4 regions of the Colwellia sp. 6_MG-2023 genome follow, and region 2 is predicted to be linked to each of the others. Evidence: predicted binding sites of a transcription regulator. Region 2 holds the regulator's gene; each other region holds the start of a gene.

The links. Region 2 encodes sigma-54, which starts transcription at its own class of promoters, with help from an activator protein. Its sites were predicted from a motif close to GTTGGCACGNNNNTNGNNT; they were not measured.
Region 1: the regulator sigma-54 is predicted to act here: its motif matches at 5,322-5,340, upstream of Q4503_RS03575 (flagellar hook-length control protein FliK).
Region 3: the regulator sigma-54 is predicted to act here: its motif matches at 6,234-6,252, upstream of Q4503_RS08280 (PEP-CTERM sorting domain-containing protein).
Region 4: the regulator sigma-54 is predicted to act here: its motif matches at 2,510-2,528, upstream of Q4503_RS08915 (PEP-CTERM sorting domain-containing protein).

The regions. Positions count from the first base shown of each region.
Region 1 is NZ_JAUOPP010000003.1:194,171-202,380, reverse strand. Features, by position in the region: gene fliF (flagellar basal-body MS-ring/collar protein FliF) at 1-1,216, shown strand, start outside; gene fliG (flagellar motor switch protein FliG) at 1,209-2,264, shown strand; gene fliH (flagellar assembly protein FliH) at 2,369-3,154, shown strand; gene fliI (flagellar protein export ATPase FliI) at 3,215-4,564, shown strand; gene fliJ (flagellar export protein FliJ) at 4,664-5,119, shown strand; gene Q4503_RS03575 (flagellar hook-length control protein FliK) at 5,434-7,497, shown strand; gene fliL (flagellar basal body-associated protein FliL) at 7,628-8,170, shown strand.
Region 2 is NZ_JAUOPP010000002.1:21,235-29,444, reverse strand. Features, by position in the region: gene lptB (LPS export ABC transporter ATP-binding protein) at 1-489, shown strand, start outside; gene Q4503_RS01825 (RNA polymerase factor sigma-54) at 574-2,085, shown strand; gene hpf (ribosome hibernation promoting factor) at 2,130-2,417, shown strand; gene ptsN (PTS IIA-like nitrogen regulatory protein PtsN) at 2,435-2,887, shown strand; gene rapZ (RNase adapter RapZ) at 2,958-3,812, shown strand; gene Q4503_RS01805 (HPr family phosphocarrier protein) at 3,821-4,129, shown strand; gene mgtE (magnesium transporter) at 4,457-5,815, shown strand; gene pmbA (metalloprotease PmbA) at 5,914-7,293, opposite strand; gene yjgA (ribosome biogenesis factor YjgA) at 7,445-7,969, shown strand; gene tldD (metalloprotease TldD) at 8,125-8,210, opposite strand, start outside.
Region 3 is NZ_JAUOPP010000010.1:54,408-62,617, reverse strand. Features, by position in the region: gene Q4503_RS08300 (FemAB family XrtA/PEP-CTERM system-associated protein) at 1-41, shown strand, start outside; gene Q4503_RS08295 (GNAT family N-acetyltransferase) at 25-1,191, opposite strand; gene Q4503_RS08290 (glycosyltransferase) at 1,288-2,382, shown strand; gene prsT (XrtA/PEP-CTERM system TPR-repeat protein PrsT) at 2,539-5,160, opposite strand; gene Q4503_RS08280 (PEP-CTERM sorting domain-containing protein) at 5,274-6,146, opposite strand; gene Q4503_RS08275 (NAD-dependent epimerase) at 6,428-7,432, opposite strand; gene Q4503_RS08270 (UDP-glucose/GDP-mannose dehydrogenase family protein) at 7,562-8,210, opposite strand, start outside.
Region 4 is NZ_JAUOPP010000011.1:55,910-64,119, reverse strand. Features, by position in the region: gene accA (acetyl-CoA carboxylase carboxyl transferase subunit alpha) at 1-753, shown strand, start outside; gene tilS (tRNA lysidine(34) synthetase TilS) at 955-2,310, shown strand; gene Q4503_RS08915 (PEP-CTERM sorting domain-containing protein) at 2,659-3,342, shown strand; gene sstT (serine/threonine transporter SstT) at 3,602-4,828, opposite strand; gene Q4503_RS08905 (PhnA domain-containing protein) at 5,021-5,590, shown strand; gene Q4503_RS08900 (GNAT family N-acetyltransferase) at 6,003-6,560, shown strand; gene fur (ferric iron uptake transcriptional regulator) at 6,733-7,176, opposite strand; gene fldA (flavodoxin FldA) at 7,360-7,884, opposite strand; gene ybfE (LexA regulated protein) at 7,920-8,201, opposite strand; gene Q4503_RS08880 (DUF2788 domain-containing protein) at 8,201-8,210, opposite strand, start outside.

The sequences.
Region 1 (8,210 bases), on a different contig from region 2:
TATTCCAAAAGAGAATATTTTTGCTCGCCGCGAGAAAAATCCTTCAGCGACAATAGTACTGACTTTACAGCGAGGACGTTTACTTTCGGCTGAAGAAGTTGATGCTGTTGTTGATATTGTTGCCTCATCAGTTCAAGGAATGAGTCCTAATCGTGTAACGGTAACAGATCAAAATGGTCGTTTATTAAATTCAGGCAGCCAAAATTCAGTGTCTGCTCGTTCGCGTAATGAATTAGATATTGAACAAAAGCGCGAACAAGAATATATGGATAAAATTTCTAATATACTCATTCCTATCGTTGGCCTAGGTAATTACACTGCGCAAGTGGATGTAACCATGGATTTTACCAATGTAGAAGAAACCGCTCGTCGTTATAACTCTGATTTACCTGCGCTGCGCAGCGAAATGAAAGTTGAAGATAGCACTATTGGTGGTTTATTAGGTGGTATTCCTGGTGCTTTAACTAACCAACCACCACTTGAATCAAGTATTCCAGAAGATGCAGAAGGTCAACAGGTGAAGTCAACACCAACCAGAAAGCATAGTGAATCAACTAAAAATTATGAACTTGATGAGGCGATCAGTCACACCAAACAGCAAACAGGGGTTGTTCGCAGAGTGAGTGTGTCAGTAGCACTTGATTATGTTGATGGCATCGCACCTGCAGTTGACCCTGAAGCTGAAGAAACAGCCGTTGCAGCGGTTGCTAAAATACCAAGAAGTGTTGCTGAAATAGCTTCTATTCGACGTTTATTACAAGGAAGTATTGGTTTTGATTTACAAAGAGGGGATGTTTTAGAAGTTATTACTATTCCTTTTAATCGTATTGATCTTGGTGAAGCTGATGTGTTGCCAATGTGGGAACAGTTATGGTTTTTGAAATTATCAAAACTTCTGATGGCGGCTGTAGTAATTATAGTGCTAATTATGGCTGTTGTTCGTCCGATGTTGAAACGTTTAATTTACCCAGATAGTTCACCAGATGATTATGGTGATAAATCCCTTGATAGTCATATAGATCTTGGTGATGAAACCATGGATATGCTAACGTCAGACTTCGATGCAGGTAATGTTGGTTTTGCTCCTGATGGTAGCTTACAATTACCAGACCTTCATCGTGATGAAGATATATTAAAAGCGGTTCGAGCATTAGTTGCTAATGAACCTGAATTGTCGTCTCAAGTAGTTAAAAGTTGGTTGACCGAAGATGAGTGATGAATTAAACACAGGCGGAGAGCTTACCGCAACAAAACCAAGTTTTGATATTAGTAAATTAGAAGGCAGTGAGAAGGCTGCGATTCTATTGTTAAGCCTATCTGAAGAGGATGCTGCACAAATATTGAAGCATCTAGAGCCTAAGCAAGTACAACAAGTCGGTACTGTTATGGCGGCAATGGAAGACTTCACACAAGAGAAGATTACCGCAGTACATAAACAGTTTATTCATGATATTCAAAACTTTTCTACTATTGGTTTTCAAAGTGAAGATTTTGTTCGTAAAGCCTTAACGGCCGCTTTAGGTGAAGATAAAGCTGGCAATCTCATTGATCAAATTATTATGGGCGGGGCGTCAAAAGGTTTAGACTCTTTAAAATGGATGGACTCTAAGCAAGTGGCAAATATTATAAGAAATGAACATCCCCAAATTCAAACGATTGTACTGTCTTATTTAGCACCAGAGCAATCTGCTGAAATTATGAGCCAGTTTACAGATAAAGTGCGTTTAGACTTGATGATGCGTATTGCTAACTTAGAAGAAGTACAACCTGCCGCACTTCAAGAATTAAATGAGATTATGGAAAAACAATTTGCTGGCCAAGCAGGTGCTCAAGCAGCCAAAATGGGTGGTTTGAAAGCTGCAGCAGATATCATGAATTATCTTGATACTAACGTTGAAGGTACACTGATGGACTCGATGCGAGAAAACGACGAAGAAATGAGTCAACAAATTCAAGATTTAATGTTCATTTTTGAAAACTTAGCGGATGTTGATGATAGAGGCATGCAGGCAATTTTACGAGAAGTTGAACAAGACGCGCTAATGAAAGCTATTAAAGGTGCAGATGAAGCTCTCAGAGAAAAATTCCTTAGTAATATGTCGAAGCGTGCTGCTGAAATGCTAGTAGATGATCTTGACGCAATGGGGCCTGTACGTATTAGTGAAGTAGAAGTTGCACAAAAAGAAATTCTTGCCGTTGCTCGTCGATTATCTGACGCAGGTGAAATTATGCTTGGTGGTGGCGGTGGCGATGAGTTCTTATAATTGTCATTGATGATAGTAAAATACTTATTTGCTGTTTGGGCTTTATACTTATTTGATTTATTAAGTATTCGTTTAACAAGTTACCAACCCGTTTTGAGAAAAATATGAATAAAACATCACCCCGCATTATAAAAGCAAAAGAATCAGAAGAATTAGATGTTTGGTCTTATCCAAATGTGCAAGCAGAAGTGGTTGAAAACCAAGAAAGTCATACGAATGCTTTAGGAAAAAAGAGCACATGGCGCTTTGAACCGCCAGAAGAAGAAATTGAAGAGCCTGAGCCGCTTACCGCAGAAGAAATTGAAGAAATAAGACAAGCAGCACATGATGAAGGCTTTAGTCAAGGCAAGGAAGAAGGGTTTGGCAAAGGTTATGAAGAAGGCAAAGCACAAGGCATTGAAGAAGGTACTATTCAAGGTATTGAAGTAGGTACAGAGCAAGGTTTAGCTCAAGGTAAAGAAACGATTGACACGTTAAGTGACAATTGGAAAAGTTTAATTGAACAGTTAGACAAGCCCTTAGCGAGTGTTGAAAAAAATATAGAAGAACAACTGCTAAATTTAGTTGTGCAATTAACAGAAGCTGTTGTTTTACAAGAAGCTAAAACCAATCCCGATATTTTGATGGCTGCTATCAATGCCGGTATCAAATCATTACCTAGTAATGAATCTACAACGCAAATATATTTAAACCCTGAAGATATTAAACGCGTAGAACAGCAGTTTGGTGCATCTCACATTCAAGAAAGTGGATGGAAATTGCTGCCGGCACCACAATTAAGTGTCGGAAGCTGCCAAATAGAAAATAGCACTTCTAACATTGATTTACAGATGAAGTCTCGTTTAAAGCAAGTATTGGAATCTTTCTTGCAGGATGCTTTACATCAATAATTTTTTGACTAGTTAGGCGTAAGTAAATTTACGCTTTTATCTCATGTTGAAGGGTAAATAATGGTCGATAGCCAACGTATTAGTGATAGATTAAAAAACAGTCAAAAATTTATACACCCATTTAAAGAGCCTGTTGCTGGTCGCCTAGTACGTGTTGTGGGTTTAACCTTAGAGGCTGTTGGTGTAAAAGCGCATATAGGTAGCCAATGTTTAGTTGAGACCGCTCATGGTGATTTATTAGCCGAAGTTGTTGGTTTTGCACAAGAGATAACTTACCTTATGCCGGAAGAGAGTCTGCGTGGTGTGTTACCCGGTGCTAGGGTACTTCCAATATCAGCTAAAATGCACCTTCCTTTGTCAATGAATTTACTTGGGCGAGTAATTAACGGCATAGGAAAGCCGCTTGATGGGAAAGGACCTATTACAAATGATGATGACTATAAATTAAATACTAGCCCTATTAATCCTTTATCACGTCGAGCCATTACTGAACCACTTGATGTTGGTGTACGCTCAATTAATAGCTTTATTACCGTTGGTAAAGGCCAGCGTATGGGGTTATTTGCAGGCTCAGGTGTTGGTAAAAGTGTACTCATGGGTATGATGACACGAGGAACAACAGCTGACGTTATTGTCGTTGGCTTAGTTGGAGAGCGTGGGCGAGAAGTAAAAGAGTTTATTGAAGAGATCTTAGGTGAAGAAGGGCGCGCTCGCTCTGTTGTGGTCGCTGCACCGGCAGATAACTCTCCTTTAATGAGGTTAAAGGGTTGTGAAACCGCAGTACAGATAAGTGAATATTTTCGCGATCAAGGATTAGATGTTTTACTACTTTTAGATTCATTAACTCGATACGCGCAAGCACAACGAGAAATAGCGTTAGCAGTGGGAGAGCCTCCTGCAACGAAAGGTTATCCACCGTCAGTTTTTTCTAAATTACCACAACTTGTTGAACGAGCTGGTAATGGTGGGGAAGGGCAAGGATCAATTACTGCTTTTTATACCGTATTAACAGAAGGTGATGATCTGCAAGATCCTATCGCTGATGCCTCTCGTGCTATTTTAGATGGCCATATTGTCTTATCGCGAGAACTTGCAGATGCAGGACATTATCCAGCTATTGATATTGAAGGGTCAATTTCTCGTGTAATGCCAATGGTCACTAATGTTGAACATCAACAACTAGCCCGTCAGCTGAAACAGATTTATTCTGTTTATCAACAAAACAAAGATTTAATTGCTATCGGTGCTTACACTAAAGGAAATGATCCTCGGATTGATCAAGCGATAAATGTTCAGCCAGTTATTAACTTCTTTTTACAACAACAGATTCAAGAAGTAATACCTTTTGAACAAAGTGTACAGCAATTACAAGAAATAATAGCTGCTGCTACGGCTAATGCGAAGCGTTAATTAAAAGAATTAATTGAGCGCGTTAAGTCTTAGCATTAAATGTTCAAGACTAATAAGTTAAGTATCTTCAACATGCTAACCGTTTAAGGAATACATATTATGGCGGCAAATAATAACAAGCAGTTACTCACGCTATTAAAGTTTGAGCAAAGTAAGGAAGAGAAGGCGGAGAATGCACTGCGCAATGCTGAAAATGATTATCAGCAAAATTTAACTCGCTTACAAAGTGTGTCTGATTATCGATTAGAATATATGTCGCGTTTAAGTGAACGAACAGCGCTTGGCTTGGATAGCGCTACTTATAATCACTATCATGCTTTCATTAATAAGCTCGATAATGCAGCAGAACAAGTTAAAATTGCGATGAATCAAGCTAAAGCGTTAGTTGAACAAAGTAAAGAGTTGTGGATCAAACAAAGACAAAAAGTACAGGCTGTCGAAATGCTTACTGATAAGCGTAATGCAGCGTTAATGAAGATTGAAAGCAAGAAAGAACAAAGTATGTTTGATGAAATATCTACCCAACAATTTTTACGTCGAAAATCGAATTATTAATCGAGTTGGACATACTTATTAGGCTCGATAAAACGTGTACCTTAAATTGCAATTTATACGCTAATTTTGACCTAGGAGTTTAATCCTAAATAACAAACGGTAGTAAGTTTGCGTAAGTGAATATTCAAGCGATAAAACTAGCGTCATCACTACTAAAATTATTTGTACACTATATTCACTCGTTATAGGCATTTTAAAGCTAACTGGAATGATTATTGCTTATCTAAAGCTGTTAAGGAGTTTTTTCTTAATTTATAGTTTGGTTAAAGTGTCGTTATACTTTAGTTATATCAATTTTAGCAATTGGGGCTATTATGCAACAACTCAATGTTTTATCCATGAAAGTATCACAAGGTATCGAAAATAAAGACGATGCAGGTGCTTTAAATTCCACTTCACCAAAGGATAAATTTTCCCAGCATATAGACATACAGCTTTCTAAAAATAAGCAACATACTAAGTCTGAAAATAATCCCCCTAATGATAGAATCGTCTCTAATGAAAAAGCTTCTTCGAAAACGAGTAAGCCAGCTATTGAGCAAAAAAATATAAGTAGGGATGATAAAATCCAAGATAGATCCGAATATCATCAGGCTGTAGTTGATAACGCTGATCCGGCAACAAATATGCAAGAAGTTGCCGCTCTTGGCAATCAAGATGAACCTGATACAAGTATAGTAAATGCTGATGATAAAAAAATTGTTGATGAATCAGAATTACTTATGACTTTTTTAACAAAGGTTAATCAAACGCTAGTGACTGAGGCTTCTTCCGATAAAGCAGTGCCTTCAATAGTGGATGCTTCAGCAGTGAATGTTAATGAAATTCCTGACGAGAAAACAACAAAACTTAATACTGAAACATCTTTAAAAAACAAAGGTTTATCGACTGGGTTATCAAGTGTTGCTAAGGCTGTTTCCTCAACCACAGAAGTGGGAACGGATGCTATTCAAGGACCAGATAAGTTAATTAATTCATTAATTTCTGAAGATAAAAACCCAGAAATTGGTAAAGGGAGTAACATTAACGAAAATATTATGGCTAATCAGGCGAGTAGTACACTATTAATTGATGGTGAAAGTCCAACTGATGAAACGTTGTCTACAGAAAAATTAGTGAATAGTGCTCAAGATAAAGTGAGTAAGGGGAGTGCTAATAACCTAGAAACTGATTTAACTAAATTAGCTGAAAAAAATGTTATGGCTAATAATAAAATAGCAGAACAAGTGGAAATAAATCCTCAGGATGAAAATACCTCTCCTCAGAAGTTTGTAGATACAGCTATAGCAAGCCAAAGTACAATACCAGTAGGCACTGAAGTAAAAAGCGATAATTTACAGCAAAACCTTATGACGGCTAGCAAAGAAGTTAACCCGAATAATATCAGTGGATCGGTAAAAGAGGTGTTAGGAACTTCAATTGGAGCTGATGATGGTAGCGACAGTGAAGTAAAATCAACAATTAATGAAAAGCTAATGAAAACTGATAATGGGGTTAGCGTTTTAAAAAATGAGTTAACCACAGCTGAAGTTGATACTGTTGTTGAAAGTAGTAAAACTCAAAGTGGCATAGTAAAAAATAATGATAATTTAACTTCACAGGTTATCAATAAAAATGCAGTGCCGACTAATTTAGGACAAGCTTCAGTTGCGTCTAGCATGGAAGAAGCTAGTACGTTTGAGCCTGAAGAAGTCTTGAATGAACAGTCAATTGATAAACTTATTGGGCAAAATAAAATAGTAGATGCTGATGGTAATAAGAGCGTAAATAATAAGGCTAGTACTACAGCAGATATTATTGAACCGAATAATCGTAGTAATTTTATTGGTGAGGCGAGTAAGACAACACAAGATGCTTACGATAGAGTAGAGCAACAATCATCTGATGCATTGGCATTAACAGCCAATGGCGAAGTAGTACAAAGTCAAAAAACTAACATCCAATTACATCAGGAAACTATTTCAATTTTTAGACGAGATTTTGCCGATGCAGTAAAAGATAAAGTGATGTTAGTTATTTCACAAAAATTACAACAATTTGATATTACACTCGACCCGCCAGAATTAGGTAACGTGCAAGTAAGAGTTAACTTGCAAGGTGAACAAGCAACTGTTAATTTTGTTGTTCAAAATCAACAGGCTAAAGAAGCTTTTGAGCAAAACATGCATAAGTTAAGAGATCTATTAGCTGAACAAGGTGTTGATGTTGGAGATGCGAATGTTGAGCAACAGTCTCAGCAATCAGATGCTGAAGCAAGTAGTGGAGGTAACCACAGTCAATTCTCACAAAACACGGCAGATGCTAGTGATGTGGTAGAACATAGTTTATCAGCTAGAATATCGGATACCTCAACTAAAGTTATCGATTATTATGCATAAAAAAAATATATGAATAAAATTGCAGATAAATTAGGCTAAATATCACTAAGTTGATGAAAACACATTGGCTAGAGTGCTATTCAAGGATATAGTTTACTAATGTTTACTAATAAATAGCTAAAGGTAAGTTATGGCTGACGAAAAAGGTAAAAAAAACGAACTAGAATTAGATGGCGGCGGCAAAAAGAAAAAAATGATCATTATTATTGCGATCATAGCCGTAGTATTAATCGCTGGTGGCGGCTATTACTTTTTTATGGGGAGCAATGGAGGCGATACATCAGAGCAAGCTAAATCTAGCCAAGGCTCCTCTAATGAAGCTAATGCTGATGAAAATGCACCAGCTCAAGTTGGTTCAGCACTTTATGTTCCTATGCCAAGACCATTTCGCTTTAATATTCCTGGCGCTACTCGTGATCGTTTTATTGAAATACGTGTACAATTGTTGGTTCGAGGTGCTGATAATGAAGAGAATGCTAAAATGCATATACCTTTAATTGAAAGTACTTTATTAAATATTTTTTCACAAGCCAATGCTGACGATTTAGCAACTAGTGTAGGTAAGGAAGTATTGAAAGATCAATCACTTTCTGCAGTACAACTAGTAATGAAAGATCTTAAAGGAAATGAGACGGTTGAAAAAGTTCTGTTTACCGGCTTTATAATGCAATAATTTTTTGAAAAAGCAGCGAATAATTGGCTGCTAGTTTACA
Region 2 (8,210 bases):
ATTGGGTATTTACCTCAAGAAGCGTCTATTTTTAGAAAACTAACCGTTACTGAAAATATTATGGCAATATTACAAATTCGAAAAGGCCTTAATGAAAATGAAAGGCAAACAAAATTAGAGCACCTCTTAGAAGAATTTAATATCAGCCATATTAAAGATAATTTAGGTATGAGTTTATCAGGAGGGGAAAGAAGACGCGTAGAAATAGCCCGCGCTTTAGCAGCAGATCCTGAATTTATATTACTTGATGAACCTTTTGCAGGTGTTGACCCTATTTCTGTCGGCGACATAAAAAAAATAATTATTCATCTTAAAAACCGTGGTCTTGGTATCTTAATAACTGACCACAATGTTCGTGAAACACTTGATGTATGTGAGCATGCTTACATTGTTAGTCACGGTGAAATAATAGCAGAAGGAGATTCTAATCAAATTCTTGCTAATCAAAAGGTAAGAGATGTATACCTAGGCGAGCAATTCACGCTATAGTTAACATATATAATAAATTCGTAGACTATACTTGCTCTAAGTTAGTAACTATAAACAATAATAACAGGAATTAAGACAACGTAGATGCGCCCAACTCTGCAACTCCGGATAGGACAACAACTAACCATGACGCCACAACTGCAACAAGCTATAAAGCTTTTGCAGTTATCGACGTTAGAGCTTCAACAAGAAATTCAAGAAGTACTTGAAAGTAATCCTCTGCTTGAAATTAATGATCAAGAAACCTCAGATAATAATTCAGAGGATAGTAGAGATAAACTTGAAGAAGCTTTTTCAGCCACCATCACAGAACGATCTACCAGTGATGGAAGTGAAGATTCATCAGCCTCTATTGATGAGATAAGTACAACAGAAGCAATGGAGAAAAATGACATACCAGAAGAGTTGAACATTGATACAACTTGGGAAGAAAGTTACAGTGCTGGTACGTCAAATACAGGGGCAATTAGTAGCCCAAGTGAAGATTACACCTATCAAGGTGAAACGATCGATTCAATACAAGATCACCTTTTATGGCAAATGGAATTAACGCCATTTTCAGAAACTGATCGCACGGTTGCTATCGCTATTATAGAGGCTGTTGATGAAGCAGGTTATCTTACGGTATCGAGTGAAGAAATATTAGAAAGTGTTGGTATAGAAGGACTGGAACTTGATGAAGTCGAAGCGGTATTAAAACGTATTAATGTCTTTGATCCTGTTGGTGTTGCAGCCCGTTCTATCGCTGATTGTTTAATTATTCAATTAAATCAGTTTGATCCTGAAACCCCTTACTTAAAAGAAAGTAAATTAATTATCGGCGAGCATATCGACTTACTCGGTAATCGTGACTATCGACAATTAATGCGTAAAACTCGCCTCAAAGAAGAACAGTTACGTGAAGTAATGCGTTTGATACAGAGCTTAAATCCTCGTCCTGGTGATGCAGTAGTGAAAAGCGATGATCAATATGTTATTCCTGATGTTTCCGTAGAAAAGAAAAATGGTCGTTGGGTTGTCGAATTAAACCCTGATACTGCTCCTAAGCTATCAGTAAATCAACAATATGCTGCCATGACAAAAACAACAAAATCTTCTAGTAATGACGGACAGTTTATTCGAACAAACTTACAAGAAGCTAAATGGTTTATTAAAAGTTTAGAGTCACGTAATGATACTTTACTTAAAGTATCTAACTGCATTGTACAACGTCAACAAGGCTTTTTAGAACATGGCGCTGAAGCGATGCGACCTATGGTATTAAATGATATTGCTGAAGCCGTGGATATGCATGAGTCAACTATATCTCGCGTAACTACGCAAAAATATATGCACACGCCTAGAGGTATTTTTGAATTAAAATACTTTTTTTCAAGTCATGTTAGTACCGAAAATGGAGGTGAATGTTCATCAACTGCCATACGTTCATTAATTAAAAAACTCATTTTAGCAGAAACACCCGCTAAACCGCTCAGTGATAGCAAAATGGCAGACTTACTAGCACAACAAGGAATTAATGTTGCTAGACGTACTATAGCTAAGTATCGTGAATCCTTATCTATACCACCGTCCAACCAACGTAAGAGTTTATTATAGCCTGTGACTTTATTTTCTGAATTAACTAGAGAAGGAACATACTTATGCAAATTAACCTTACCGGTCACCATGTAGAAATAACGTCATCATTACGCGATTGTGTTGAAACAAAATTAGCTAAATTAGAGCGACATTTTGATCATATCAATAATGTTCATGTAGTCTTGACTGTTGAAAAGTTAGAACAGATAGCTGAAGCAACTATACATTTAAAAGGCAGTGAAATTCATGCTTCAGCAGTAAGTGCTGATATGTATACCTCGATAGATACTTTGGTGGATAAACTAGATCGCCAAGTACTCAAATACAAAGGCAAAATAACACAACATTAGTTTTATCCATTATAATTATGACACTACAAAATATATTAACACTGAACTGCACACGTTGTGCAGTTCCAGTTCAAAGCAAAAAGCGTTTACTTGAACTAATTTGCCAACTTGCCGCCAATGAACTAATTGACTCTAACCCAACAGATCTATTAGATAGCTTAATGAATAGAGAGAAAATGGGGAGTACTGGTATCGGCAACGGTATCGCTATCCCTCACGGCAGACTAAACAATACAGACAAAGCTATTGCCGTGTTTTTAACTACTGAAAACGCAATTGACTTCGACGCAATTGATAATAGACCTGTTGATATATTTATTTGCCTATTTGTACCTGAAGACAATACGCAAGCGCATTTAGAAACGTTGCAAAGTATTGCCAAACTATTTAGTGATCGCAAAACAGCTAAAAAAGTTCGTAAATGCACCAGCCAACAAGAGATGTTTGATCTTATTCAACAAACCGCTTAATCAATAAGTTGAAATATATTTCTACACAATAAAACCTAATGCATAGCTAATTCATGCGGAACTTAAAAATATGAAACTTATCATTGTTAGTGGCCGCTCTGGCTCAGGGAAATCAGTTGCATTAAGAGTATTAGAAGATTTAGGATATTATTGTGTTGATAATATTCCTGTTAATTTACTACCTGCATTAACCCATACCGTGATTAATGATTATGACAATGTTGCAGTAAGCCTAGATGTTCGTAACTTACCTAACAATCCTAAGGATATTGTAGAGATCATTGAATATTTACCTGATGCAGTTGATGTAACTACATTATTTTTAGATGCAGATGACAATGACCTTATTCGTCGTTTTAGTGAAACAAGGCGCTTACATCCTCTAATTAAAGAGAATATTGCGCTAGACCAAGCGATATCACTCGAAAAGAAACTATTAGCACCTATTTCTACCAATGCCGACTTATATATCAATACCAGCCAGCTAACTCCGCACCAATTAGCTGACTTGGTACGAGAAAGAATTCTTGGAAAGAAAACCGGTAAAATGGTTTTAGTCTTCGAGTCTTTTGGCTTTAAACACGGTATTCCTGCTGATGCTGATTATGTATTCGATGCACGCTTTCTTCCTAATCCTCATTGGGAAACTGAACTCAAACCTTTTACAGGTTTAGAGCAACCAGTAAAAGACTTCCTTTCTAGTCAGCCAATTGTGACAAAGTTTATTTGGCAAATTAATAGTTTTATGATGACTTGGTTACCCCATCTAGAACGCAATAACCGTAGTTATGTTACTATTGCAATTGGTTGTACGGGTGGGAAACACCGCTCTGTTTATATTGCTGATTTATTAGCAAAGAACTTTAGTAAAGAACAACAACATGTTCAAACTCATCATCGAGACATTAAGAAAATTAAAGAGTAAAACTCATTATGTCTATTCAAAAGCATAACAAGAACCATGATGATATCATCGTCAGTAAAGAATTAACTATAATTAACAAACTTGGCTTACATGCCCGAGCTGCAAGTAAATTAGCCTTACTTTGTCAGAAATTCTCCGCCCAAATAACCCTATCATTAGAAGAAAAAGAAGCTGACGCCAATAGCATAATGGCCATAATGCTCTTAGCTGGTGGACAAGGAAAAAATGTAACAGTCACCGCTCAAGGAACCGATGCACCCGCTGCATTAGAAGCTATAAGCCAGCTGATTGAAGCTAAGTTTGATGAAGATGAATAAATAGCCCAAGATCGGCTTAATAAATATTCCTCAAACAGCTATTTACGTGCGATAGACTAGCTATTGACGCTCGATTTTCCCTACTGCTTGCAGGTCAAAAGTAGAAAACTATCAAGCATGAGTATAGTAAAAGTAAGATTCTTAATATTTTCAATTAATTAAAAATATCTTAAACCAAGTTCAAGTTAAATAAGTAAAAAAGCTGAAAGAAACGCTAAGTTACGATAAACTTAACCATAATAAAAAATATTAAGTCTATTACACACCCACTCTCAAGTGTTTAATAGCGTTGGTATTTATCATTCCCTACGCTCAAGTAAGATATCTATGCCGGATCTAATAGAACAAGAATATATTCAAGAAAGACTACACCAAATTAATGAAGCACTTGATGGTGGTATGTTTGTCTATGTACGCAAATTATTACAAGACATGTCTGCCTATGATCTCGCGCTATTCCTTGAGTCTTCTCCAGCTAAGAGTCGCGCATTATTATGGCAACTTATTGATGCTGAACACCATGGTGAAGTACTTGAAGAATTAAATGAAGAAGTACGTAAAGGCATTTTACAAAGCATGCAGCCTGAAAAACTGGCTGCCGTTGCTGAAGGTATGGATGTTGATGATCTAGCAGAAGTGTTACGTACCTTACCTGATACTGTTTATAGAAAAGTTCTCGATTCTATGGACTCTCAGGATAGAGCACGGGTAGAAACTGCGCTATCTTATGACAAAGAGACAGCAGGTGGTATCATGAACACTGATACCATTACGCTACAACCTGAGGTAAGTGTTGACGTAGTATTACGCTATTTACGCTTAAAAGGTCAACTACCTGAAGCAACAGACTCATTTTATGTCGTCGACCGAAGTAATCACTTCATTGGTGCTGTGTCACTAGCCGCTATTATAACCGCTAAACCTGAGGTTATCATTTCCAAGTTGATTGATGCAGAAATAGAAGCTGTACAAGCTAATATGAGTGAACATGATGTTGCGCAATTGTTTGAAAAGCATGACTGGTTTTCTGCTCCTGTCATTGATAAAAAAGGTCACTTACTTGGTCGTATCACCATTGATGATGTTATTGATATAATTCGTGAAGATGCAGAGCATTCTATGATGAGTATGGCAGGTTTAGATGATGAAGCCGATACATTTGCTCCTGTATTAAAAAGTACTAAACAACGCTCTTTATGGCTAGGGGTTAACTTAATTACCGCCTTATTTGCAGTAGCCGTTACAAGTATGTTCGAAGGGTTATTTCAGCAATTAGCAATACTAGCAGTACTTAACTCGTTGGTGCCAAGTATGGGTGGCGTAGCCGGTAATCAAACCTTAACCTTAGTTATACGTGGTATGGCATTAGGCCATGTTGGTAATAGTAATGCGCGCGCGCTATTACATAAAGAAGTCGCGATTGGCTTCCTCAACGGCATAATTTGGGCTTTATTAATAGCTTCAGTTGTTGCTATTTGGAAACAAGATTTAATGCTAGGCGTTGTCATAGCTTTTGCTATGCTGATGAATATGACCGCCGCAGGTTTAGCGGGGGTCGCAATTCCATTATTACTTAAGCGTTTGAATATTGACCCAGCACTTGCTGGCAGCGTTATTATTACCACGGTTACTGATGTTGTCGGTATTTTTGCCTTTTTAGGTACCGCAACAATACTTTTAACCTAAGCTTTTACTTTTATATTCAATTAACCGTATGTGCAGACTAAATCCTACGCATACGGTTTACAGTTAAAGGGGCTCTGATTACAACGTATTAAGCTCAGTTATTGACCAGCTATTTGCATCTCATCAATGAGTATTGAGCCAGTACTAATACTACCGTGCTTATCAAGGTCAGAGCCAACGGCAATAATCCCTTTAAACATTTGTTCTAAATTACCAGCAATAGTAATTTCACTTACAGGATAAGCAATCTCTCCATTTTCGACCCAGAAACCTGCAGCCCCACGAGAATAATCGCCATTCACAACGTTTACTCCTTGTCCCATTAATTCAGTAACTAATAAGCCTGTGCCTAAGGTTTTTAACATGGCATCAAAATCTGCAGCTTTACTTCCTTTAGATGCAATATTCTTATCTTTTACTAACCAATTATGAATTCCACCAGCATGCCCGGTAGTCGTTAAACCTAATTTACGAGCAGAATAACTCGTTAGAAGATAGCTTTGTAGCGAACCATTAGTAATGATATCTCTGTCTTTAGTTAACACACCTTCACTATCAAAAGCACTACTTGCCAATGCTTTAGGTATATGAGGTCGCTCATGAATAGACAAGAAGTTAGGGAAAACATCTTTACCTATAGCATCCAGTAAAAATGATGATTTACGATATAAATTACCACCACTAATTGCAGAAATAAAATGTCCCCATACTGTATTCGCAATATCAGAGCGGAACAATACTGGAACTTTCATAGTCGATAACTTTTGTGGGTTTAAGCGTGATATAACTTCGCTCGCCGCTTTGGTGCCAATATCTACACCGCTATCTAATAATGAAAAGTCACGATTAACGTCATAAGCGTAGTCACGCTGCATGTCATCACCATTCCCTGCAATCACCACGCAGCTTATGCTATGCCTTGAACTAGGGTAAGCAACCAACTGACCATGACTATTACCATAAACTTTAAAACCCGAAAAACAATCTAGATTAGCACCATCTGAATTTGTTATGCGTTTATCACTATCTAAGGCACTACGTTCACACTCCTTAGCTATTTCTATCGCTTGTTCAGTGCTTAGGTCTTTAGGGTAATATAAATCTAAATCTAGTGGCTTCATTGCAAGCAATTCTTTATCGGCTAAACCCGAGCAATCATCAACAGACGTATATTTAGCAATATTAACAGCAGCTTCAACTGCTTGAGTCAGTGCCTTTTCTGATAAATCAGCCGTTGATGCACTCCCCTTACGGCCTTGTTGATAAACAGTTATGCCTAAAGCACCATCGTTCGTAAACTCTACATTTTCAACTTCACCAAGACGAGTGCCAACACTTAATCCTTGTTGACGACTCATCGCTACCTCAGCACCATCTGCGCCTAAAGATTTAGCAAGTTCAAGAACTTTAGCCACTCGATTTTTTACTTGGCCAAGTTGTTCGATTAATGGATCCACAGATTGGTTTACTTTCGTCATAATGTTTTTATCTACTTATTTGCTGCGTTTTGAGTTTAAAATTAGATTTAAGCTAAGGTTTAGATTCAAAATATTACTTTATTAGTTTTTGCGCATTTAAATTCAAGCTATAATAAAGGTAATATTTATATAAATTACATTAGTAACCATTATGCCCCAGTCAGCCAACGATATCGACGACTTAACACCAGAAATGGACGAAGAATTAAAAAGTAAAACAGAAATAAAGAGGGAAATGCATCAATTACAAGATTTCGCTCAATCTTTGGTAGAAATGTCCAAACATCAACGTAGCTTAATTCCATTAAGTGACGACTTAAAAGATGCAATGGTTGTAGCTGATAAAATTAGAAACAAGCATGAAGCACTTCGTCGTCATATTCGACATATTGCAAAAATATTACTCGAAACTGATCTTGAGCCTATTCATCAAGCCATCGACGTTATGGCAAATAAGCATCAACAAGCAACTGCTAAGTTTGTCCGTTTAGAAAATTTAAGAGATGAATTAATAGAAGAAGGTAACGACGCTGTTGAAAGTTTATTAGCAGAATTTACACTAATGGATCGTCAAAAACTCAAGCAGTTGGTGCGTAATGCCGCTAAAGAGAAAAAAGCCGAAAAATTGGGTAAGCATTACAGAAACTTATTTGATTACCTAAAAGAGATGAGTTAGTGACGTAAAGCTGAATACAAATAAGTTAACAATGGTGAATTATCCCTTCGAAAATCACTAAATAAAAGCATTATAAGCAACATATTAGCATCGAATTTAAAAAACAAAATATGGTAAATATTTCGTTTTTAAATTCGTAACTAATCACTGTTTATTTATTGTGTGCCACCAATGGTGATACCATCTACTCTCAAAGTTGGTTGCCCAACACCAACAGGTAAACTCTGACCATCTTTACCAC
Region 3 (8,210 bases), on a different contig from region 2:
CTAATACAATAGGTCCATTATTAGTTAAAAATTTACCTTAACATCATCACCGTTTTGCAATTTGTTTTTTAGGTTAATTAATAAATTTTCCAATTTGAATTTGATTGATTCTTTTTGTATTACTAAATAACAGTGTTCATTTTTTTGATTTGATAGTGATTGTTTATATCTTGCTTCTCCTGCTAAAAAGTCATATTTTTTTATATTAGGTTTGTTTTCAATTAACCATTGAATAAATAATGCATGTAAACTCAATCCTAATTTTATACGGTTGTCTGCTATTGGTTTTAAAGCACTTAGATAGAAATAAGCGCAATTATGGTTTAAAAAGCAGTATAAACAACCGTACAGTTCATTGTTTATCATTAAGCTGGCGACAACGGTATTAGAAGTAGTATGGTCAGAATGGATTAAGTTTTTATGAAAACCTGTGAATTGAGGATTAGTGAAGCCACTAGGGGTCTCGGTGTCTTTCCATTTATCAATGTGCCATTGTTGGCATTTGCTCAAGATTTGAGTCTGTTGTTCTGGGGCGATAGTGACTGAAAATTTAAATTCGTTTTGTTGCGTTAGTAACGTGTGGCTTCGTTTGAGTTGTTTTCGGGTACTTTTAGATAATGAAGAAAAATAATCATCAATAGTATTTATTTTATCTAGCGTGATGAAGTAGCCATTTTCCGTATTATTTTTAATTATTGAGTATTTGTTTGTACAGGATAATTGCTCTTTTGACGGTTGATCATTATTGATTGCAATTATAAATTCATCAACGTGGTTGTAGTGAGAAAGTAGTGTCTTCCATATCGTTTGAATAATAACATCTTTATTTTCATTCGTTGTTAGAAATGTATTATTTTCAATCCAAATTTGGTCTTTACAATCGTTCCCCGTTCTATGCAGATACCACTGTTTTCTTTTAAATAAACCATATTTGGTTGTGTCTTTTTCAATAAAAATACCCAAGGCAACTGTTCGATCATTTTGTGTAGCTTCTACTAATATCAACTTTGATGTGTTTTTTATTTGTTCTAACCAAGAGCCTATCCAGCGCCATGTTAAAAAAAATGAAGGTGAAGCAATACTTTCTAATCGAAGCCAGCTCTTTTTAAGTTGCTCAATTTTTTCGGGAATAAGCGGTAGGATAGTAATATGAATGTTATCTAACTCAAATTGTGCTTTTTTTAAATTCAATTTAGATACCTATTACGATAATATAACGACACTTATGAATCTTATCTTTTTATTGTGTTGTTAGTTCAATGGAAAGTAAAGGGCTGATATTTGAAAATGACAAATAAAGTTGTGCATCTCGTTTACAGTTTTGGCTGTGGAGGTCTTGAAAAAGTAATCGCTAATTTAATAAATAACTCTGAAGAGTATGATGTTGAACATGTACTTGTGTCATTAACAGATGATGTAAGTATGTTGGATCAAGTTGATAAAAAAATCAAAGTATTCGTACTGGATAAAAAGTCTGGCAATGATATCAGAACACATATTAAATTATTTTCGTTATTGAAAAAGCTAAAGCCTCGAGCAATCAATACTTATAATTTTGGCACAATAGAGTACCATTTTGTAGCGGCAGTTGCAGGTGTTCCTGTACGTGTTCATAGTGACCACGGAAGAGGTGGTGATGACCCACTAGGTAAGAATAAACTTCATAATACATTTAGAAAGTTTATTGCTCGATTTATTACTGAGTATGTTGTTGTTTCATATGATTTGTTTCAATGGATCTTAAATGATATTAAGGTTAAACCATCTAAACTAACATTATTATTTAATGGTGTGGTAGTTCCGCAAGAAAAGAAATGTAGTATTGATGATCCAAAAACATTTGTAACGATAGGGCGTTTAGATAAAGTTAAAAATCAGAAGCTTTTAATTGACGCCTTTGCTCAATCTGTTAAATCTATTCCGAGCTTTGAACAATGTACTTTAAACATTGTTGGTGATGGCCCTTTGTTTACGGAATTACAATTACAAATAGAATCATTAAATATGCAAAACCATATACATTTATTGGGCTTTAGAGATGATATAACAACCATTCTTGATGAGTCTGACATATTTGTGTTGTCGTCGCTGTATGAAGCTATGCCTATGACTATTTTAGAGGCTATGGCCAATAAAACTCCTGTTATATGCACAAACGTTGGCGGTATCTCTCAATTTATTACAGAAGAACAAGCTTGGTTTGTAGAGCCTAGCAATTGCGAGGCTTTGACAAATAAGTTAAATGAAGTAAAAAATAGCAGTGAAAAGCGACGATTAAAAGCGAATGAAGCATATACATTAGTTTATGAAAAATATGCTGTTAAACAGATGGTTAAAGCATATATGGAGAAATACACGATAAGAAAAAACCTCCTACTGTAGATTAATAGTATCAACACTTGCACTTATTATTACAATGGCATGATGATAACTGTATAGTGCTTTTTGTATTAGTAAAAATTGCATTATATCCCCTATAATTTTAAATGATATTACCAGAAATTATAGGGGAGTGTGATCTTCTTATCTCGTTATTTCTTAGTTGGTTGCGGCTGAAATTTTAGCTGCAGTGTCTAGTATGCTCTTATTATTTGGATAATATTCTAGCGCTTTATCAATATAAGATTTAGCCTTGTTGTACTCTTGTTTCTCATAATAAATCCAAGCTAAATTATTTAAAGCAATACCATTTGTCTTATCAAGAGCAAGTAACTTGATATATTCGTTGATAGACTTATTTCTATCGGTTTTAAATAAATATTCTGCATAGAGGTTAAGAAATAACAAATTATCAGGGTCTTTATGTAAATGATTTTGAACAAGTGTAATTGCTCGCTCAGGCTCATTAGTAAGCATGTACGTGTTATATAACATTGTTGCTGTGCGTGAGCTATTTAGCCGTTTGTATTCTTTTTCAAGTAGTGGCTTTGCTGTAGTATAGTCTTCTAACAAAAATAAAGTTTTGCCCAAAATACCTTTGTATATTGGGCTTTCAGCAATATTCGTTTGTTTATAACTATTTAAAATATCCATACTTTCCTTGGCTTTACCTGCATTAACTAAATACTCTGCATGCATCAAATTAATACGGGGATCCTCAGTCGGTAGATTACTTTTAAAATTTTCAATATCAATCAATATTTCTTTATATAGCCCGATACTTTCCATCGTTAATATTTTTTTAGTAAAAGCGAGGATATTGTTAGGGGCTATTTCTAAAATTGAATTATAAGCTGCAATGGCTTTAGGTTTGTTTTCTTGTTTCAAGTAAGAAAGAGCAAGAATATTGTATTTTTCAATGTTGTTCCTGTTGGATAGGTAAGTTCTATTAGATAGCACGTTTAATGCTTGATCTATATTTCCCATTTGATAGTAACTTTTTGCTAAAGCTAAGCTAAGTGTAGGGTCTTCTTCTTTACTTAACGATTCTTGTATAAAGGTATTAGCTTCTATATCTTTTTTCAGTCCCACTAAGGCATGATACTTTCCAATTATTGCTTTGACGTTTTTTGGCTCTGTATTGAGGATGTCATTATAGGCCTTTATTGCTTGTGTATTTTTATTTTCACTTAAACTTTTTGCAGCAAAATATAGTTTTGCTGTAATGAAGTTAGGGTCAATTTTTAGCATTTGTTGATACAAGCCAGCTATTTCACTTGTATTTTTCATTCTCTTTGTTATTTCGACTAATAGAAGGTAATTCCCTATGTTGTTAGGTTCTTGTGCTATCCAATCTTGAGTCATTTCCTTTGCTCTATCTAGCTGATTTTTTTGAACTAGAGAAGCTAATTCCATTGTTCTGGCTTGCTGGACATCCGTAGCTGATATAGCGATATCATTTGTAATATTTTTAATTATTTCTTCTAAACCAACAAGTGATTCCTGATCATTAACCCTATACTTCAATTTACCTATTTCTAAAGCCAGTGCTGGCGTAGGGGCTTGTGATATATTTACTTGATTTAATAGTTGCGATGCTTGTTGGGGTTTATTTGTTGCTAGTAAAGAATGTGCTACAGCAGCTACTAATACTGTTTCATCATTATCAATTGTTCCATCGCTTAGTTCTGTGTAAGCATTATCGATATAGCCTAGTCTAATTTGAGTGGCTATTAAAATTTTTCTTGCCGGGTGATCGGAAGGAAGGTTTTTCGCGATAGAGGTTAAATAAGAGTGAGCATTTTCGTATTCTGCTAATTGGTAATAGGTAATACCAGCGATAAGCTTTATGGTATCGTTTGAGTAATTAGATGCAAGGGTTTTTTCTATCGCTACTTTAGTATTGGTATAATCTTTCATCATTATGCTATTTTTAGCGGATAGAAAGTTAATATAAGGTTGTGTAGGGTATTGTTTTAGGAGCTCTTGTAATACCCCCTTTGCTGCTTCATTATTTCTAGCTTCAATATTGCTTTCTGCTTCATAAATTTTGGCAACGCTATATTTTGGCAATAATTTAGCTAAGTGCTGATAGCTTGCAGCGGCCTCTTCGAAATCTTTAAATGAAAATTGAGCTTTTGATAGTAGTAACCAGGCTAACCAATTTTTTTTATTTTCATTAGCAAATATTTTTAGTTCTGCAATACTCTTAGCAATATCATTAGTTTTTATATTTGGCGACATTAATTTTAATAAGTTTAATGCTAATATTTGATTGGGATTATTATTGTTTGTATCAGTGGTAAGTTTTTCTAATTCTATTAAGCCTTCAGCTCTTTCTTTTTGAGATAATATTGATAAGGCATAGAAAAGGTTAGCGTTATAGCGACTTTTGGGGTTTAGGTCTTTGTTATATTTTTTCCATAAACGTGAAACGCTATCATGCTCATTTTGAAGATAGTCTACTTGCATTAAAGACAGCAACCATTTTTCCGCTGGGGCACCAAGGCTTTCGGCTTTATTTAATTCTTTTGCTGCTGATCCTAAATCACCTAACATTAAATATATTTTTCCAAGAGAAGCTCTTAACTCGGGATTATTTTGATGTTGTTGAATAGAGTTTTTAAGTGAAATAATAGCATTATTTAATTCGCTACTTTTATTATCCTCAATGGCTTGCTTAGCGATTAGTAAAACTTGTTCTGGAGTATTATTGTTTTCGCAGCCACTAAGAAAAGTAAATGTTATAACAATTATTAGAATGTGGAGACGTTTCATCATTGGAGTTCCTTCAAAGTATTTGTGCTACGTTAGCATATGATAAAGTTAAAGGCATAAAAAAAGTGACCTAAAGGTCACTTTTTTTGGTATCTATACTAGATAAGGTTATGTCATTATGCTTTAGTTTTTCTTCTTAAACCTAAACCTAATAAACCTAAGCCTAAAATTGCAATTGATGTTGGCTCTGGAACTGCAAATACACCTGAAAGATTAATATCTGTAGTACGAGATATTGTGTCACAAGTTGCATCGTCACAAGTAGGTAATAGATTAGGGTCTATGTTAAAATCAGTACGGAAAGATATATCTTGAGCTTCAGTTATAGTGCCACCAGCAGTTGCTAACTCATAGAATGTATAACCAGAATCATCAATGAACAAGTTCTCTACTAGTGCATCACTACCAGCTGTATACCAGTCATAATTTACAACACTGTTAAATACAACATTAGGTCCGTTCACATCAAAGTTATTTAAGTCTAGCTCTAATACTTTAGTTGTGTTTGCTGTAGTTACATTTCTGTAGAAAAATTCAAAAGTACCGCCAGTATATGTAGGAGAAATAGCATCTACAAAATCGATAACACCATTTCCATCTACATCTAAAGTATTATCAGTAATAAGGCCACCAACAGCACCACCATCTATGAATTCTGCAACACCAGTTAGTGTATAAGTAAAGTCTAATACCCAATCGTTACCGTAGCTAGCGGTAGTGCCTGTACCTAATAAAGGTGATAATTGACCAATAGTACCAACGCCCATATCAGTAAAAGCAAGAGAAGCACCAACAAGGTCACTAGCTTCTGAACCCATAGAAATAGTGCCATCATTAACATATGTAGATGTTACTGGTAAGTTAGTCGCACCTAAAGCATTAAAGAAAGATGTTGCTCCAAACGGAGTAGAAATACTAATTGGGTCTGCACTTGCAGCACCAGATACTAATAATAATGCAGATGCTGTATATAGAGTTTTTAATTTCATGATTTATCCTTTAAACATAATAATTGTAATAACACTGCATTAGTATTTTTAAAAGCAATGTAATAGATTTTATTCTCTACTCTGTATAAGCAAGCAAGGTGCCAACTTTTTAATTTTTTTTAAGCTGTTGATGTTAAAGGTTAAAGTGTAGTGATGATAAACTGTGACTATTTATCATAAATAATAGTGTAAAAAAATCTGACACGTTTCTTATCTTGTGTTTATTCGGAACACACCACTATTATTTTTGGGTGATAAAGCACTCTAATGAATAGTTCATACTATTGATAAAAACCTTTATACCAATTTACAAACTCTTTAACACCATCACTAACTGCGACTAAAGGTTTATAATCGGTAGCTATAAACAGTTCTTCAATATCAGCATAAGTTTGGTATACATCCCCTGCTTGCATAGGCATGAAATTCTTCGTTGCCTTTATACCGAGCGAACTTTCTAATGAGTCAATGAAGTCTAATAATTTTACAGGGTTACCATTACCTATATTAAAGATTTTATACGGTGCTGAACTCTCAGCTGTAGAGCCAGATTCTACCTGCCAATCTTTGTTTTTTTCAGGAATAATGTCTTGAATTTTTATAATGCCTTCAACAATATCGTCGATATAAGTGAAGTCTCTTCGCATATCACCTTGGTTGTATACGTCAATTGGATCACCGTTGATTATAGCTTTAGTAAACTTATATAAAGCCATATCTGGACGACCCCAAGGTCCATAAACAGTGAAAAACCTTAAGCCGGTTGTTGGAATGTTATATAAATGAGAATAAGTATGAGACATTAATTCGTTTGATTTTTTAGTAGCAGCGTATAATGAAATAGGATGATCAACACTATCAGACGTGGCAAATGGTGTTTTATTGTTTAAGCCATAAACTGAACTAGATGATGCATAAATAAGGTGTTCAACATTATTATGACGACACCCTTCTAAAATAGTTAAATGGCCAATCAAGTTAGAATCAGCATAAGCCATTGGATTATCAATAGAGTAACGAACACCTGCTTGTGCGGCTAAATGTATAACACGGTTAAATTTTTCTATTGCAAATAACTGAGCTATATCTTCTCGGTTAGCAAGATCTAACTTGATAAATTTAAATGATTTATATGCCTTTAATTCATTTAAACGTGCTAATTTTAAGTTAACATCGTAATAATCATTAAGGTTATCAATACCAATAACTTCATGTCCCTGTTTACATAAGCGTTGCACTACATGAAAACCAATAAAGCCAGCTGCACCCGTAACTAAAAATTTCACATTGTTTCCTAAATATTATTTATCTTGAGGGCATACTTCATTACCCATGTTGTCAGAATAAATTCTAACCTACCTTGGTTTTACCTATGTAGGTTAGAATTTATTGCCCATGTCAGAAGGAATGACAACTTACATTTTTTTGATACTGTCACCACGACCTATACCATAGTATGAGAAACCACGTTCTTTCAATAGTACCGGGTCGTATAAATTACGACCATCTATAATAACTTTATGTGATAATGATTTTTCAATTAAATCAAAATCAGGCGCTCTAAATTGACTCCATTCAGTACAAACTACTAGAGCATCCGCGCCAGTTAATGCGGATTCTTTGGTTCCAACCAATGATAAATTATCACGCACACCATAGATACGTTGGCATTCTTCCATGGCTTCCGGATCGTAAGCTTGTACTTTGGCTCCAGCGGCCCATAACGATTCCATTAGCACCATTGATGATGCTTCTCGCATATCATCTGTTTGTGGTTTGAATGACAGACCCCAAACGGCAACTGTTTTATTTTTTAAATCGCCATTGAAGTAGGTATTTAGGTTGTTAAATAGTTTTTGTTTTTGAGCGTAGTTAACACTTTCAACAGCTTCTAATAAAGCGGGTTTATATTCAATGCCATGAGCTGTTCTTACTAATGCTTGTACATCTTTAGGAAAACATGAACCACCATAACCACAACCAGGGTAAATAAACTGATAACCAATGCGTGAATCGGATCCAATACCATGTCGAACTGCTTCTATATCAGCGCCTAGTAATTCT
Region 4 (8,210 bases), on a different contig from region 2:
CCACAACGTCCATATACGTTAGATTACTTATCTCGTATATTTACTGAATTTGATGAATTAGCTGGTGATAGAGCGTATGCTGATGATAGCGCTATTGTTGGTGGTACTGCACGTTTAGATGGTCGACCTGTGATGATTATTGGTCATCAAAAAGGTCGTTCGACCACTGAAAAAGTTAAACGTAATTTTGGTATGCCTCGTCCTGAAGGATATCGAAAAGCATTACGTCTAATGAAGATGGCAGAGCGTTTTAATATGCCAATTATTACTTTTATTGACACTCCTGGTGCTTATCCTGGCATTGGTGCAGAAGAGCGTGGTCAAAGTGAAGCTATAGCAACGAACTTAAAAGTAATGGCACGCTTGTCAGTTCCTATTATTTGTACCGTTATTGGTGAAGGTGGCTCTGGTGGTGCGTTAGCAATTGGGGTTGGTGATAGAGTTAATATGCTACAATATTCTACTTATGCTGTAATCTCACCTGAAGGTTGTGCATCTATTTTGTGGAAAACCGCTGCTAAAGCATCAACAGCTGCAGAAGCTATGGGTATAACTGCACAGCGTATTAAAGAATTAGAGTTAATTGATAATATTGTGGAAGAGCCATTAGGTGGTGCACATCGCGATATGGATCATATGGCAGCAATGTTAAAAGAATCTTTAAAAAGTAACTTAGCAGAACTTGATCTGTTAGATAAAGAACAGTTGATTGAAAGTCGATATGATAAGTTAATGTCATTTGGCTACTGCTAATATATTATATTGCCAACCTATATTAATACTTATTATTAATATAGGTTGTAGATAAAGTGTTTATACCCTTAAAGACTTTATCTACAACCAGTCTTTCATGACTATCTCCCCTCTATTAATTTTCAATCCACACAAGTATCAATTTGGTTTTATAATGTTTAACCAGTTAAAAAAATTGATTAAAACAAGTTTAGGCTATTTATGCATCCCATAGAGTTAGCACTGCTAAACGCCATCAGTAAACATCCGAACATGCCTGTGGTTGTTGCTTATAGTGGTGGTGTCGATTCGCAAGTCTTATTACATGCCATAGCATCGTTAAAGAAAGCATCTCCTTTAACGCAACCTATTACTAACCTTGTAACTGTATGTCATGTTAATCATGGTTTAAGTGACAATGCTTTTTCTTGGCAAGTTTTTGCTGAACAAGCTTGCTTAGCGCTTAATTTACCGTTAAAAATATGTCGGGTTAATGTCCAAGCACAAGCACAGAAGTCATTAGAGTCTTTAGCGCGTGATGCAAGGTATCAAGCTTTACATTCGATTTATCAAACACCTTCATTGATCATTACTGGGCACCATAGTGACGACCAAGCAGAAACTTTCTTACTTGCCCTTAAGCGAGGGTCAGGTTTAAAAGGTCTATCAGCTATGGGTAATGAAACTAGACAAGAGAAAGATTTATTACTGCGACCATTATTATCAATATCTCGAGCTGACATTATTGATTATGCCAAAATTAATGATTTAACCTGGGTCGAAGATGAGTCAAATACAGATACTCGGTTTGATCGTAATTTTATTCGCAATAATATTATGCCACTATTAATGAAGCGCTGGCCTAGCATTACTAGTACCATTAATCGCAGTAGTGAACATTGCAGAGAAGGGCAGTTATTACTTGATGAGTTGGCTGAAGAAGACCTTAACCTTTGTATTAGTGGCGTGAATAGCTTAACGGTGAGATCGTTAACTCAGTTATCTCAACAACGGTTTAATAATGTAATTCGTTATTTTTTAACTAAAAATAATTGTTTAATGCCAAGTACTGAACAGCTAGCTCAACTGTACCTACAATTGAATGCGGATAGTGATAAAAACCCTGTAGTGAAAGTTGGTGATAATGTGATTCGTCGTCATAAGGGGACTTTATATTTAACCGCTGACTTTATAGATATTAGCAATTGGCATACTGATATCGTGTTCAATGAGCCGAAAACAGAAATTGAGCTACCCGATAATTTGGGGAAATTATATTTTTTAAAGAAAACTAGCCAAGACATTACCGTAGCATCTCAACGAATTATAATGCCGAATGCAGGACAAAAAGTGACAATACGTTTTAATCATAGCAATCCTATTTGTTTACCTGATTATAGAAATCATTCTCGTAGTCTAAAAAAGATACTTCAAGAGTTAAATATTCCAGTTTGGCAACGGAAAAGGATCCCTTTTTTATATTATGATGATGTATTAGTCGCTGCGATAGGGCACTTTGTTTGTCAACGTTATATCCCTAAAAATAATGATGATAGTATTCTTTTAAACTGGTCATAATCACCAGGTAACTAGCAGTCCCTTTCTTAGTCACACGCTACAAATAACCTGTACAAAAAACAACCTATGCGATTATTTTAATTAAATTAAATCATTATTTTTGTGTCGAGTTTTTTTACACTAGTAGCTTTTAAAATAAGTGGAAAATAATAAGTTGTAAAATATCTTTATATATCAACACCTTATTGCTCCTATTTTTGTTGGCATGATATGTGCTTTATTTTGGTAGGCTGTTGTAAAACAGTACTTTTTTTAAACTGTTTCTAGAGTATATGAAAGGTATAGTAAAACATTTGCATATCATTCATAGGATAACAGAATGAATTTATCGATAAATAAAGGATGACAATGAAAACTTTCAAGAAAAAATTACTAGCTGCTGTTACTGTTATGGCATTATCTCCACTAGCTCAAGCCGGTGTGATTTCTTTTTCAGATAACCATGCTGCTTCTACCACTGAATGGAGTGATGTATTAACTGTTTCACAATTTGATGCTAGCTTAGGTAACCTTGATACTATTAATATTAGTTTTTCTGCTAGCATGTTATCAGACATCACTCTAAACAATAATGATAATCTAGCACAAACTACAAGAGGCAGTGTAGGTATTGAAACTATAGGTACATTTTTAGGTTTGGGTTCACTTACTATAAACTTGAGTGCTGATACTGGTTTTGTAGCTCTTGGTGCAGATGGAGCACTTGATGGCTCTGATATATTTACCGCGTTTGGTTTAACTGGTACTGATACGATCAACGCTACTATCGATTCTTCAAATACTGATTTCCTAAGCTTTATCGGTACTGGTAATGTTTCTACTTCAGGTTTAACTGCTTTCGGTAATTTTGGTGGAACTGGCGGTAGTAACACTGTAATTTCAGTAGATACTGTAGCTGGTGCTAGCTTAAATGTTACATATAACTACACTGAAACTACTAATCCTACACCAGTATCTGAGCCTACTTCTTTAGCTATTTTAGGTCTTGGTTTAGCTGGTATAGCTTTACGTCGTAAGAAAAAATCACTTTAATTTAATTATTCTATTAGTTTATAAAAATTCACTAATAAAGAATGATTAAGTTTGATTAATAAAAAACGCCGCACATTTTGTGAGGCGTTTTTTATTGGCATTCATTTTACTCTGTAATGGTGTTTCTATACTTGTACTAATGCGGTAATAGCCAGTTTATTAAAGTGCTTTCACTGCATAAGGTTTAACAACTGAACTATAAAATACACATATTATAGAATAGCCAATCGAGATAATATCTTCTAGTATTACTTAAACTCTATTTTGTGATGTTGTGCGAAGCTGCAGCAGAAAAAACAACATCAGTAGAGCTGTTAAGTGCTGTTTCAGCTGAATCTTGAATAACACCAATAATAAAACCAATAGCAACCACTTGCATTGCGATGTCATTATTGATACCAAATAAATTACAAGCTAAAGGTATTAGTAATAGTGAACCACCTGCGACACCTGATGCACCACAGGCTGAAATAGACGCCACGATTGATAATAAGATAGCTGTGCCAAAATCTACATCGATATTTAAGCTGTTAGCTGTCGCTAGGGTTAACACGGTAATTGTTATTGCCGCACCTGCCATATTTATAGTTGCACCTAAAGGAATTGAAACAGAGTAGGTATCTTCATGTAAATCTAACTTTTTGCATAACGCCATATTGACTGGAATATTTGCAGCAGAGCTGCGAGTAAAAAATGCGGTGATACCTGACTCACGAAGACACGTAAAAATTAATGGATATGGATTTTTCCCCATAATAATAAATACAATTAATGGATTAACGGCTAATGCAATAATTAACATTGCAGCAAGTAGGATCACAACAAGATGGCTATATTCAGCTAATGCTGAAAACCCGGTAGTCGCAATGGTATTGGCAACTAAACCAAAAATACCGATAGGGGCAAAGCGAATGACAATACGCACAATGCTCGATATCGCTTCACTGAAATCATGTACCATTATTTTTGTTTGTTCATTCGCATGTTTAAGTGAGAAGCCTAAGCCAAGCCCCCAAGCCAATAGGGCAATAAAATTTCCGTTTACGATGGCACTAATTGGATTTTCGACTACTTTAAAAGCCAAGGTTGATAATACTTCACCTAAGCCCTGTGGTGGAGTAGCACTCGCGCTAGCTATATCTAATGTTAATGTCGTTGGGAATATAAAACTAAGCACTACAGCGACAAAAGCAGCACAAAGTGTACCAAGTAAATATAAGCCAACTATTGGTTTTAATTTAGCATCACTGTTGATTTTTTGATTAGCGATACTCGAGGCAACTAACACTAATACTAAAATTGGCGCTACAGCTTTTAGTGCATTAACAAATAAACTACCAAGAATTGAAAATGAAATAGCGACTTCTGGGGCTAGTACAGCAAGTGTTATCCCTAATATAATGGCAATGATGATTTGGGGTACTAACCCGAATGCGTTTAGTTTAGTTAGTAGTGATTTTTTTTCTGTGTTGGAATGTATTGTCATGCTGACGCCTTATTATATTTTTATTGCCGAGCTTTTTATCATTGAAGTTAAGCTTTGTCTATCATTAGCAACAATATTTAATTACCAAGTGAGTATAGATTTTCTTACAAAAGATATAAAAAAATAATGTATAATTATGTTACTGAAAATTAAGTTTATCTTATATCATCAAGGTTAATATTAGGAACCAATATGCCTAACGAAAATGCATTAAAACAACGTAGTAATAATAGCTGTGAACTTTGCACAGCAACAAATAACCTCTCAGTATATCCTGTACCGCCAACGAGTGATTTAAGTGCACAACAGTGTGTTTATATTTGTGATACTTGTCAAAAGCAAATTGACGGTGAAGCAGAATTAGATATGAACCACTGGCGCTGTTTAAATGACAGCATGTGGAACCAAGAGCCTGCTGTACAAGTAATATCTTATCGTATGTTGCATAAGTTATCAGCTGAAAGTTGGGCACAAGACGCATTAGACATGATTTATATGGAAGATGACGTAAAAACTTGGGCAGAGCAAGGTATTGCAGCTGAGCAACGTGAGGGCCCAACACGTGATAGTAATGGTGCTGAGTTACATGACGGTGATGATGTTACTTTGATCAAAGACTTAAAAGTAAAAGGTGCCAACTTTACGGCAAAACAAGGTACTCTAGTACGTGGTATTACGTTAACTGATAACCCTGAACATATTGAAGGTAAAGTTAATGGTACGCGTATCGTACTTGTTTCAGCCTATTTAAAGAAAGCTTAAGCTAGGGGGATTTTCTAGTTTATTGACTATAAAAGGGCAGACGTGCCTTTTTATAGTTGCTCAACGTAACTTATTTCAAATCACTTTAACTCTATATGTACCCCCAGAAATTAAAATCTATAATAAGCTGACAGTTAAGCGCTAAGCAGGGGGAATAACTGTTGGTTGCTGTGACTCTATTTAATATTTTCGCTGATTATTCTGGGTGTATTAGCAGGCATCAGTATTGTCTAATTGACTCTCAATTACGAATAACTGAGGATATTTGTATTAGTAGAGCATGCAAAAGTTAGCTTATCGTAAGAGATTGATTCAGGTTTCACATAACGTATTTTTCAGGATTTTATCTACTCGTTCTTAAGGTATAATTTCCTAAAAGATAAGTTCTACAGCATTATTATGAGTACGGCATATGAATATAAATTTTAAAGCACTTAATAAGCATGATGCTAATTACACTGAGGTTATAAAACTTTATAAAGAGGCGTTCCCTGGTGCTAAGCGCATACCAACATTTTTACTTCGTTATAAACTTAGAAATGGTAAGGAAGGTTTTAATGTACTCTATGAAAATGATGTGTGGATTGGGCTGATTTATTCTGCTGAGTTTAAGGACATTGTTTTTGTACAGTTTTTGGCTATATCAGAATCATTACGCTCTCAAGGGTATGGAAGTAAGGTGATGGCATCATTAAAAGATAGATATATTGGGAAAAGAATAATATTAAATATCGAAGAACTTGATAAAAAAGCTAAAAACTATGAACAGCGAGTGAAGCGCAAAGCGTTTTATGAAAAGAACGGGTTTATTTCTACCGAGTATATGGTGAAAGAGCCTGATCAAAAGTATGAGATGTTGATACGTGAGGGCAGTATTAGTAAAGAGGAAATAGAATCATTATATGATGATCTTTTTGGCTCTATTATTAGTTTTTTTATACGACCTAAAGTACTAAAAATTAAGTACTAAAAATTTGAAGCAACATAGTTGTGGCATTAAGAAGTGATAAGTCAATGAATAAGGAACAAAAATAAGTATTTTTGCTCCTTAATTACTTATGGTAGCCGATAAAACTTTATTCTCGTGGAAGATTATCCCATACGCTAAAAATAAGTATCTATGTTTTAATAAGGTTTATTTATTAAAGGTTCGCTTTTCTATAGGCTTCACACGCATCTTGATCTTTACATTCCCCGTATAGATATAAACTATGGTTTGTTAATGTGATTTGATGTGATTCAGCAATATCTTTTTGTCTTTGTTCTATTACATCATCTTCAAATTCAACAACTTTACCGCACTTTAAACAAACTAAGTGGTCATGATGTTTTTTATGCGATAATTCAAAAACAGATTTACCACCTTCAAAATGATGGCGGCTAACAATACCAGCATCATCAAATTGGTTAAGCACGCGATATACTGTTGCTAAGCCAATCTCTTCTTGTTGCTCAAGTAATAGTTTATAAACATCTTCAGCACTAATATGCTGATTTTTTGGGTTTTGTAGAATGGTAAGAATTTTAATACGTGGCAGGGTAATTTTTAGTCCAGCTCTTTTTAGTTCTTCATTTTGATCTGCCATGGAATTAATTTCTCTATGTATAATGATAAAAGTGAAAGTATAGGTTGTTATCAAGCTTGGTGAAAGTGATAGTTTGGTTAAATGTTATATTTTTTCGTTTTAAAATACAAAAAGCTCAATAAATGAGCTTTTTGTATTTTATCAAAGATGACTCTTCTGCTTTATGAGCGCAAAAGCTAACAATTAAGAGAGTTCAGATAAACACATTTCATCATTGAGTTGATTTACCCATTTATCAACACGTTCTTCAGTTAGCTCTGACTGTCTATCTTCGTCAATACATAAACCGATAAAGGTATTTTCATCAATTAAGGCTTTAGAAGCTTCAAATTCATAACCTTCAGTTGGCCAATTACCCACAACAATAGCACCTTTGCTTTCCACAATATCACGTAGTGGCTCCATTGCATCACAAAAGTATTCAGCATAGTCTTCTTGATCGCCTAAACCAAATATAGCAACAAGTTTGTCAGTAAAGTCAATTTCTTCTAGCTCAGGTAAAAAATCATCCCAATCACACTGGTTTTCACCATAATACCAGGTTGGAATGCCTAAAATAATTAAATCAAATTCAGCGATTTCTTCTTTTGTACTTTTAGCGATGTCTTTAACATCGATCATTTTTTTGCCTAGTTTTTTCTGGATCATCTTACTTATTGCTTCAGTATTACCAGTATCACTACCAAAAAATAAACCTACGATTGCCATGGAAATTTACCTTATAACTTTAATTTAGTATTAATTTAATTACTTTCTTTTGCTAATGACTTAATCAACAGTGTTTCGATTAATTCACTACGATTAATATTTTTACTTTTAGCTAATTCTTCTAGTTGCTCAAATAAGCTAAGGTGAACTTTAAATTCAACCCTTTTTAAACCGTTACTTTTATCTCGTTTAACCTGATTTCGTTTATTGATTCTAATTTGAACATTACGTGGATGTGGACTAGTTTTCGGTCGTCCAGGACGCTTTTCATCATTAAATAAATCAATGGTGGTTAAATCTGTTAACTCTTTTGCCACTAGCCAACT